2 regions of the Shewanella sp. SM23 genome follow, and region 1 is predicted to be linked to the other one. Evidence: riboswitches for the same ligand, from Rfam matches in the RefSeq annotation. Region 1 holds a riboswitch; the other holds the start of a gene.

Region 1 (4,205 bases):
ATTTCTCTATTTGTGAGCAATCTTCTACAACACAAGAGAAACAACAGTCTGAATGGAATCTCGGCATTATTAGTGGAGGTATTGGTTTATTTTTAGGAATGCTGGCTTTATATACTTTTTTAACTTGGGCACCTTTATTTGTAAAACAAAAATTTGATATTCCGTTTGAAGATGCAGGTAATATTATTACCCAGTATTGGTCCGCTGCGCTAATTGGTGCGTTAATTTCGACTGTGATTGTGACTCGTGTAAAAATTCACCATTTCTTAGTCGGTATTATTGCTTTAGCTATGGTGATCACCGCTGCCATTGTCAGTACCAATAATCTTAATTGGATAGCTTATTTAACCTATGGCTATGGTTTTGTGTGTGCCGCGCTTTATAATGCATTTATTGCTTATGGCGTGTCTTTTGTAAAAAAAGCTAGCAGCAAAAATGTGTCATATATTCTTATTAGCGGAAGTGCAGGGGCGATGTTTAGCCCAGCCATCAGTTCTTTCTTTGAACGTATTATCGGATTACAAACAGTGATGTATGTGATACCTCTGCTTTACGCAGCGATATTTATGCTATTGATCGTTTCAAGTCGGATGAAATCGGCTATGGAACAACACTCGCCATCGGTAAGTTAATTTACCTGTGCATCCATCCCACACTCGGTTGTTAAATTAAGTCGAGTGTGGGTTATGTTGAAAGCGGTTATATACCTGCTTCAACAAATTTCTTGAGTGCGTTGAGATCACAAATCCGAATGCCATCTTTTTTCCGCTCAATTAAGCCTCGTTCCTCAAGATTTTGTAGTGCCCGACGGTAGACTCGGTCGGTAGTACCAAATCGTTCAGCCTCTAAATAGCGTTTACTAAAGCCATCTACGGGCAAGTCATTTAAGTATTCATGGTAAATATCAAATGCCACGTTATAACTGATGGGATAGAGCAGTCGCCGAGTAAAAATATCCACTGTGTCTTGGTAGTCAATCGCAATTGCACTAGCGAAAAATAGCGCGAGTTGAGGGTGTTGACCGAGGCAATGTTGCAGTTTTTCAGCGCTAATCAACATGATTTCTAAGGGTTCACTGGCAATAATGTCTAGTTGACAGTGGTACTGGGTGAAGAACTCCATTTCGCCAAACAGCTGTGAATCACAATCAATAGTACCTAATTGAAAACACCGACCATTTCTCGCGGTATGGCCGAGTGATACGCGACCTTGCTTCACCAATACAAGTGATGCCATCGCTTCCCCCTGCGTCATGAGGTGAGCGCCTTTTTTGAGCATTTTTATTTCGCTGATGCAGCTAAGTACAACCGCTTCAATAAGTGGATAGTCTTGCTCCCATCGCTGGCTATAACGTCCTTTCGATAAAGGTTTTAGCTGCATCGACTATGATCCTCTTACTGTGTTCGAAATTGCGACCTTCTATAGCATTATCATGATAGGCGGTCAAATGGACGAAAGGATTTAGGCGGCTACTAAAGACATTTTCATCATACGAACTGAAGGGCAGTGGTTTTCGCGACATTTAATTGAATCGCAGAGATAAGAGTGCCCACTTTTTATTTCCGTCATGTATACTAGGCGCCGCCAAGGGGTGTTTGTTGTGCATTAATGTTACTCTGATTTTAACGTTAACGGCTGCAAACTGAGATGTCATCTGACGAACCCTTAGAACCTGATCCGGCTAATACCGGCGTAGGAATGGGCCAATTAACAGCACACTTCTGAATCGCTTATTCGTTGCCGGATCTCAAACATTATATTTGAGGTCCTATGTCAAACCGTAAAACGTCAAACCATCAATCCCCATTTTCAACCGTATCGCCAAGCTTATTTTTAGCCCGAGCGCCGCTGGCATTAGCCATCGCCGCAGCGCTGAGCACCCCTGTTTTTGCACAAACCGACGCTATCGATAAACCTGATCCCAGCCCTGAGATGGAAGTCATGGTGGTGACGGCGGATTTTCGCAGTTCAAGTTTAGAAAAAATGCCTTCAAGCATTACCGTTATCGACAGTCAAAAAATTCAAGATGAAAGTGCGCAACACTTTGAAGATCTGCTTAATTCTATCGCCAATTTTAACTGGTCAGGTGGAAGCTCGCGGCCGAAATATTTTCAAATTCGCGGTGTAGGGGAGCAGGAACAATACCAAGGTGCACCTAATTCTTCCGTGGGCTACATCATAGATGATATCGATTTATCCGGTATTGGTATGGTGTCGAGTATGTACGATTTACAGCAGGTCGAAGTGCTTCGTGGACCGCAGGGGACGCGTTACGGCGCGAATGCCTTAGCGGGATTGATTTATCTGAAAAGTAACGATCCCACCGATGTGTTTGAACATGGCGGCGAAGTGTCGTTAGGCGATGATGATTTACGCACGTTTAGCGGTTTCAGTTCTGGCCCATTAACGGATTCTGGCAAGCTGCTTTATCGTGTGTCAATGCAGCAACATCAGCAAAATGGTTACCACGATAACCTGTATTTAGGCCGTGATGATACCAATGGTCGCGATGAATTCAGCGGCCGCGCTAAGCTGCGCTGGTATGCGACAGATGATTTGCAGTTTGATTTAACTGTGCTGCATGCCGATTTTGATAATGGCTATGATGTGTGGAGTTTAACTAATTCACCAACTCAGACAACATCGGATCAACCGGGTGTCGATAGCCAACGCACCACAGGCGCGGGTTTTAAAGCGACCTATTCTGGCGCAGAAAACTTCGAATTAACTTCGTTAACCTCTTTTGCGAATACCGATCACCATTACAGTTACGATGGCGATTGGGCTAACTCAGAATATTGGGCCTCTAAGCAATGCAATGATGACAATGGCAATCTGGCGCCGTGTCAATACGATTATTTTTGGGATAAAACGGGTCAGCGTAAAACCGCGTCGCAAGAGTTTCGCCTAAGTTCTACCGAGCAGGGCCGTATTTTTGCAGAGAGTACTGATTGGTTGCTTGGTGTGTATGCCATGAATCTGAAAGAAGATAACCAATTGTATTCTGAATACAATGCTTGGCCGGATGAAGTCTTAGACTCAGAGTATGAGGCGACAAACTATGCACTGTTTGGCCAGCTTGATACGGATTTGGGCTCAAATTATGCTTTATCTGTGGGTCTACGTTTAGAGCGTCGCAACAGTCATTACTCTGATACGAATAACGATAATTTCGACCCGAGCGAAACCATGTGGGGCGGTCATATTGCTGTGAGTAAAGTGCTGAACGACTCACACAATGCTTATATCCGAGTCGCACGCGGTTACAAGGCGGGCGGTTTCAACATGACTTTGCCCGTCGAATTGAACGATAAAAAAGAGTTTAGTACTGAGACGCTCTATAACTATGAAATCGGCCTTAAATCCCATTGGTTAGCGGGACTTATCGATACTAATTTGGCGCTGTTCTATATGGACAGACAAGATCAACAGGTGGCTGCATCACAGCAAGATCCCGATAAACCACAGCGTTTTATCTTGTTCACTGAAAATGCAGGCAGTTCGAATAACTATGGCGCTGAGTTAGATGCAACCTGGTATGCCACGGATAATCTGCAAGTTTACTCAAGCTTAGGTTGGTTAGAAACGGCCTACGGTGACTACCAGTATCAGGACAAATATGGCACTGAGGTGGATTTAACTGGCCGCGATCTAGCCCATTCTCCACATGTTACATACAGCCTTGGCGGGACTTATCGTGCTAATTCGGGTTGGTTTGCTAACCTGAATCTTAGCGGTAAGAGTGAATTCTATTATTCAGACAGCAATGAATCCCGCTCTGAACCCTACACTATCGTCAATGCCCGCGTAGGTTATGAGGCGAGCGCATGGTCGGCATATTTATGGGGACGCAATCTGTTTAATGAAGAATACGGTGTGCGTGGCTTCTATTTTGGCAATGAGCCAGATAACGGTTGGGCGGAAAAGCAATATATTCGTTACGGCGATCCGCGTCAGGTTGGCGTAACCTTTAACGTTAAGTTTATGTAATAGCTCATTTTAAAGTGAGCACAATCATTTAAGTGTAACTGAACTGTAGCCCAGTGTTTGGGCTACAGCCTTACTTCAGAATATCAAGGAATTAAAATGAAACTGACCGCAGAAATTAGCATGTATCCCTTTAATGAAAATTACCTCGATCCTATCAAGTGGTTTATTGGCCGCGTGGATAGCTATCCCAATATCGAGCGCGTGACTAATGCGAT
Region 2 (4,205 bases), on a different contig from region 1:
TCTAAACCTGAACTGTCTGGGACGATACAAACTAGTGCTCAGGGATTGGGTACGGGATCAGTTTTGCGTGCTCGTCAGCCGTATTTCAAAGGATTCAGTTTGTTATTTTTTGTGCTCTTAGTGCATGTGTGTTTATTTTTACTTATCTGCATTTTGTGGCGCCCACAGTTAAATCCCTTTGGATTGAAGGAAATAGAAAGCCGTGGCCCTAAAGTGGCAGCGATCAAGGCTTACTTTATTTATGCTCCCGCGGTAGAGAAAGCCGAAACCTCGGAGTCCGAAACTGAGATAAAGGCCGAGGATAAGACTGAAGCGACAAGTTTAGTTGAGCCTATACCAGTTCCCACACCTCCAACTCAAGTTAAGCCTCTGCCAATACTTGAAAAGGTCATGCCTGAAACAATAGCACCTGAAAAGGCCGTCTCTGAAAAAGTGGAAGCGGAAAAAGTAGAGCAGGGAAAAGTGAAGCCAGATACGGTTAAACCGGACATCAATCAATCGAACCAATCTCAATCAAAGAGAACTCAATCAAGTGCCCCAAGTGAAGTACAGCCCGCTGAAGTGACGGCAAAAAAACCAACTAATACGCTTGATACCACAGAAATAAAGCCGCAGCTTGGCGCTAAGAGTTTACCCGCAGCAGAAGGTGAGAGCACAATAGCGACAAGCTCAAGCATGAGTTTATTCACGCAGCAATATTTTGAACGTCAGCGCGAGCAAGCGCTCGATGATCTCGTCATTGAACAGGCCGATAAATTCACCCTGAAATCGAATATGAGTGAAATGAGCCCAGAGATGGAGGTGCTATTTGTCCCTAACGCCGATGATTTCGGTGGCACAACGAGTCTAGATTTACCCTTAGATCCAAATCGTATTGTGCGTAAAGGGGATACTTGTTATCGCGTGGTACAAGTCGGCACTCAAGTTAATCCTAACGCCGAAAATTTAGGTTTTCCCATTAACTGCAGTGGCAAAAAAATCAATCAAGCTATTGATGATGCCATTCAATCTCGATTAAACAAAATGATGCTCAAACCCCATAAATAGTGACTTTTTTTTATGATTTATTTTCATGCCAATTATGGATTTTTTAGTTTCACTTTATTTAATCAATTAAAAACAATTAATTATGAACCTTTATTTTGGATTGGTGGTTAAGATTTTTAATTGCTTTTTTCCTTGTTTGTTGCTGCCGCTTCTGTCTATACTGCGCACTCATCTTGTCGGAGTGCCTCTTGGCTGAGACCGTTTATTCGGGATCCGTTGAACCTGATCAGGTTAAAACCTGCGAAGGAAACAAGCGTAATAACACACATTAAATCGCCAAAATAGACGGCTTGAACACCTGTTAACTCAGCAGTGTTTTAAGCTTTAATGTTTAGATTTAATTGTTATTGAGCAGGGTAACTCAATTTTTGAAGCCAGTGTTGGCCACAAAAATTGATTGCCATGCCCAGCTATCAACAACTCAATTCTCCAGACAAGCAACTCCATTTTTTAACGTGAGATTGCTTATGTCCAGTTCAAACCCAAACCCAGCTGTAGCTGCCAATGCTATAGAAATCACAGCGCCAGAATCGACAATCCCTAATAAATCGACTGAGTCTAGTCAATCAATCGTGCCTAAGGCGCCGAGTCGCCGCGAAACCCGTGCGCAGGCCCAAGCCTTTATCGATACGTTAGCGCCACTGCAACATCCTAATTCACAAAAGATTTATCTCAAGGGTTCCAGTGCCGATATTCGCGTTGGCATGCGGCAAATTCTGCAGACTGACACCCTGGTCGGCGGCACAGATGATGCGCCCATCATGGAAAAAAATCCGCCAATCCGCGTGTACGATTGCGCCGGACCTTATTCCGATCCTGAGGCCGACATCAATGTGCGTCTAGGCCTTGGTAAATTAAGACAAAACTGGATCCTAGCCCGCAACGACACAGAGCAATTATCCTGCGCGACCTCAGACTTTACCCAACAAAGACTCGCCGACGACGGTTTAGATCATCTGCGTTTTGAGGCAGGCTCGAGTGCCATTGTCCGCCCACGCAGAGCGCTGCAGGGTAAACGAATTAGTCAATTACACTATGCCCGTCAAGGGATTATCACGCCCGAAATGGAATATGTGGCGATCCGCGAGAATATGGCACTCGCCGAAGTACAGGATGAAATCCTCAATCGTAAAGCCAAGGGCGAAGCCTTTGGTGCCTTAGTTGGTGAACCGATTACCGCCGAATTTGTCCGCGCCGAAGTTGCCCGTGGCCGCGCGATTATTCCGCTGAATATTAACCATCCCGAAGCCGAACCTATGATTATCGGGCGTAATTTTCTGGTGAAAGTGAACGCCAATATCGGTAATTCTGCGGTGACGTCTTCCATCGAGGAAGAAGTAGAAAAGCTCGTCTGGTCTACCCGTTGGGGCGCGGATACTGTCATGGATTTATCCACGGGTCGTTATATTCACGAAACCCGCGAGTGGATCATCCGTAATTCGCCAGTGCCCATCGGCACTGTGCCTATTTATCAAGCGCTGGAGAAAGTGAACGGCGTGGCAGAAGATTTAACCTGGGAAGTGTTCCGCGATACCTTGATTGAACAAGCGGAGCAAGGTGTTGATTATTTTACTATTCATGCTGGTGTACTGCTGCGTTATGTGCCGATGACGGCTAAACGTGTTACTGGGATCGTTTCCCGAGGCGGTTCAATCATGGCCAAATGGTGCCTGAGCCACCATAAGGAAAACTTCCTCTACAGCCATTTTCGTGAGATCTGTGAGCTTTGCGTCGCCTACGATGTATCCCTGTCTTTAGGTGATGGTATGCGTCCAGGCTCAATTGCCGACGCCAATGATGCAGCCCAGTTTGCAGAGCTTGAAACCTTAGGTGAGCTAGTCAAAATCGCATGGGAATACGACGTACAAACCATTATCGAAGGGCCGGGACATATCCCGATGCAGCTCATTAAAGAGAACATGGACAAGCAGTTAGCTCACTGCGATGAAGCGCCGTTTTACACCCTTGGCCCGCAAATCACCGATATCGCCCCTGGGTATGATCATTTCACCTCCGGCATAGGCGCGGCCATGATCGCTTGGTACGGCTGCGCTATGTTGTGTTATGTCACGCCAAAAGAACACTTAGGATTACCGAATAAACAAGATGTTAAGCAAGGTTTGATTGCTTATAAGATTGCTGCCCACGCCGCCGATGTGGCCAAAGGTCATCCGAGTGCGCAAATTCGTGACAATGCGCTGGCAAAGGCGCGGTTCGAATTCCGCTGGGAAGATCAATATAACTTAGGACTCGATCCTGAAACCGCGCGCGCTTACCACGATGAATCTTTACCGCAGGAATCCGCTAAAGTCGCGCATTTTTGCTCTATGTGCGGCCCTAAATTTTGTTCGATGAAAATCACCCAAGATGTGCGCGCCTATGCCGCTGGCTTAGAGGCGGCACAAGCGAAGGCGGATCAAGTTGAAGCTGCTGACCAAGCCATGCAAGTCACAGTCAAGACGCCGCAGGAGTTGGAAGCGGCAATGGCGCTAAAATCGGCACAATTTGCTGCTTTGGGCGCCGAGATCTATCACGTGAAAGACAAGCTTGTCGCCGAAGCAGAGGAAGCCTAATTATGTCGGGTATTCATGGGGGTAATTCGCCCATGAATACCGCTCGCCCCGCATTTGTTTGGACCATAGCCGGTTCAGACAGCGGCGGCGGTGCCGGTATTCAGGCGGACTTGGCGACAATTCAAGATTTGGGCTGTCACGGTTGCTGCGTGATCACCACTGTGACGGCGCAAAGCTCAGTAGCAGTCACTTTAGTCGAGCCCGTATCAGCGGCGATGTTAATGGCTCAGCTGACGACTTTGCTTTCAGACTTGCCACCCAAAGCAATTAAAATCGGCTTACTGGCAGATCAAACTCAAGTGGCATTGCTGGCAGATTGGATCGCGAGTTTTAAAATCCACTATCCATCTGTGCCTGTGATTGTCGATCCTGTGATGGTCGCCAGTTGTGGCGATGCATTAGCAGCAGATAACTGTCAGGATATAAAAAGTTCTGCCAAATCAGCTTTAGATTTTAATCCTTTCAAAGGCTTAATCGAACTTATCACGCCCAATGTGCTTGAACTTGGGCGGTTAACTCACAGTGATGTTTCGACCAAATCGCAGTTCGTTGCTGCAGCACAGGCTTTATCCCAGAGTTTAGATT

The links. A riboswitch is a leader RNA that binds a small molecule or an ion and turns the genes downstream of it on or off. The one in region 1 is predicted to bind thiamine pyrophosphate.
Region 2: it holds a riboswitch for thiamine pyrophosphate, as region 1 does, so the genes downstream of both, thiC (phosphomethylpyrimidine synthase ThiC) here and L5L98_RS02135 (TonB-dependent receptor) in region 1, are expected to answer to the same signal.

Annotation. Positions count from the first base shown of each region.
Region 1 is NZ_JAKKRM010000001.1:485,697-489,901, forward strand. Features, by position in the region: gene tsgA (MFS transporter TsgA) at 1-632, shown strand, start outside; gene L5L98_RS02130 (Crp/Fnr family transcriptional regulator) at 700-1,380, opposite strand; TPP riboswitch at 1,578-1,716, shown strand; gene L5L98_RS02135 (TonB-dependent receptor) at 1,771-3,990, shown strand; gene L5L98_RS02140 (hypothetical protein) at 4,087-4,205, shown strand, end outside.
Region 2 is NZ_JAKKRM010000002.1:272,630-276,834, forward strand. Features, by position in the region: gene L5L98_RS04320 (hypothetical protein) at 1-1,047, shown strand, start outside; TPP riboswitch at 1,215-1,313, shown strand; gene thiC (phosphomethylpyrimidine synthase ThiC) at 1,515-3,620, shown strand; gene thiE (thiamine phosphate synthase) at 3,623-4,205, shown strand, end outside.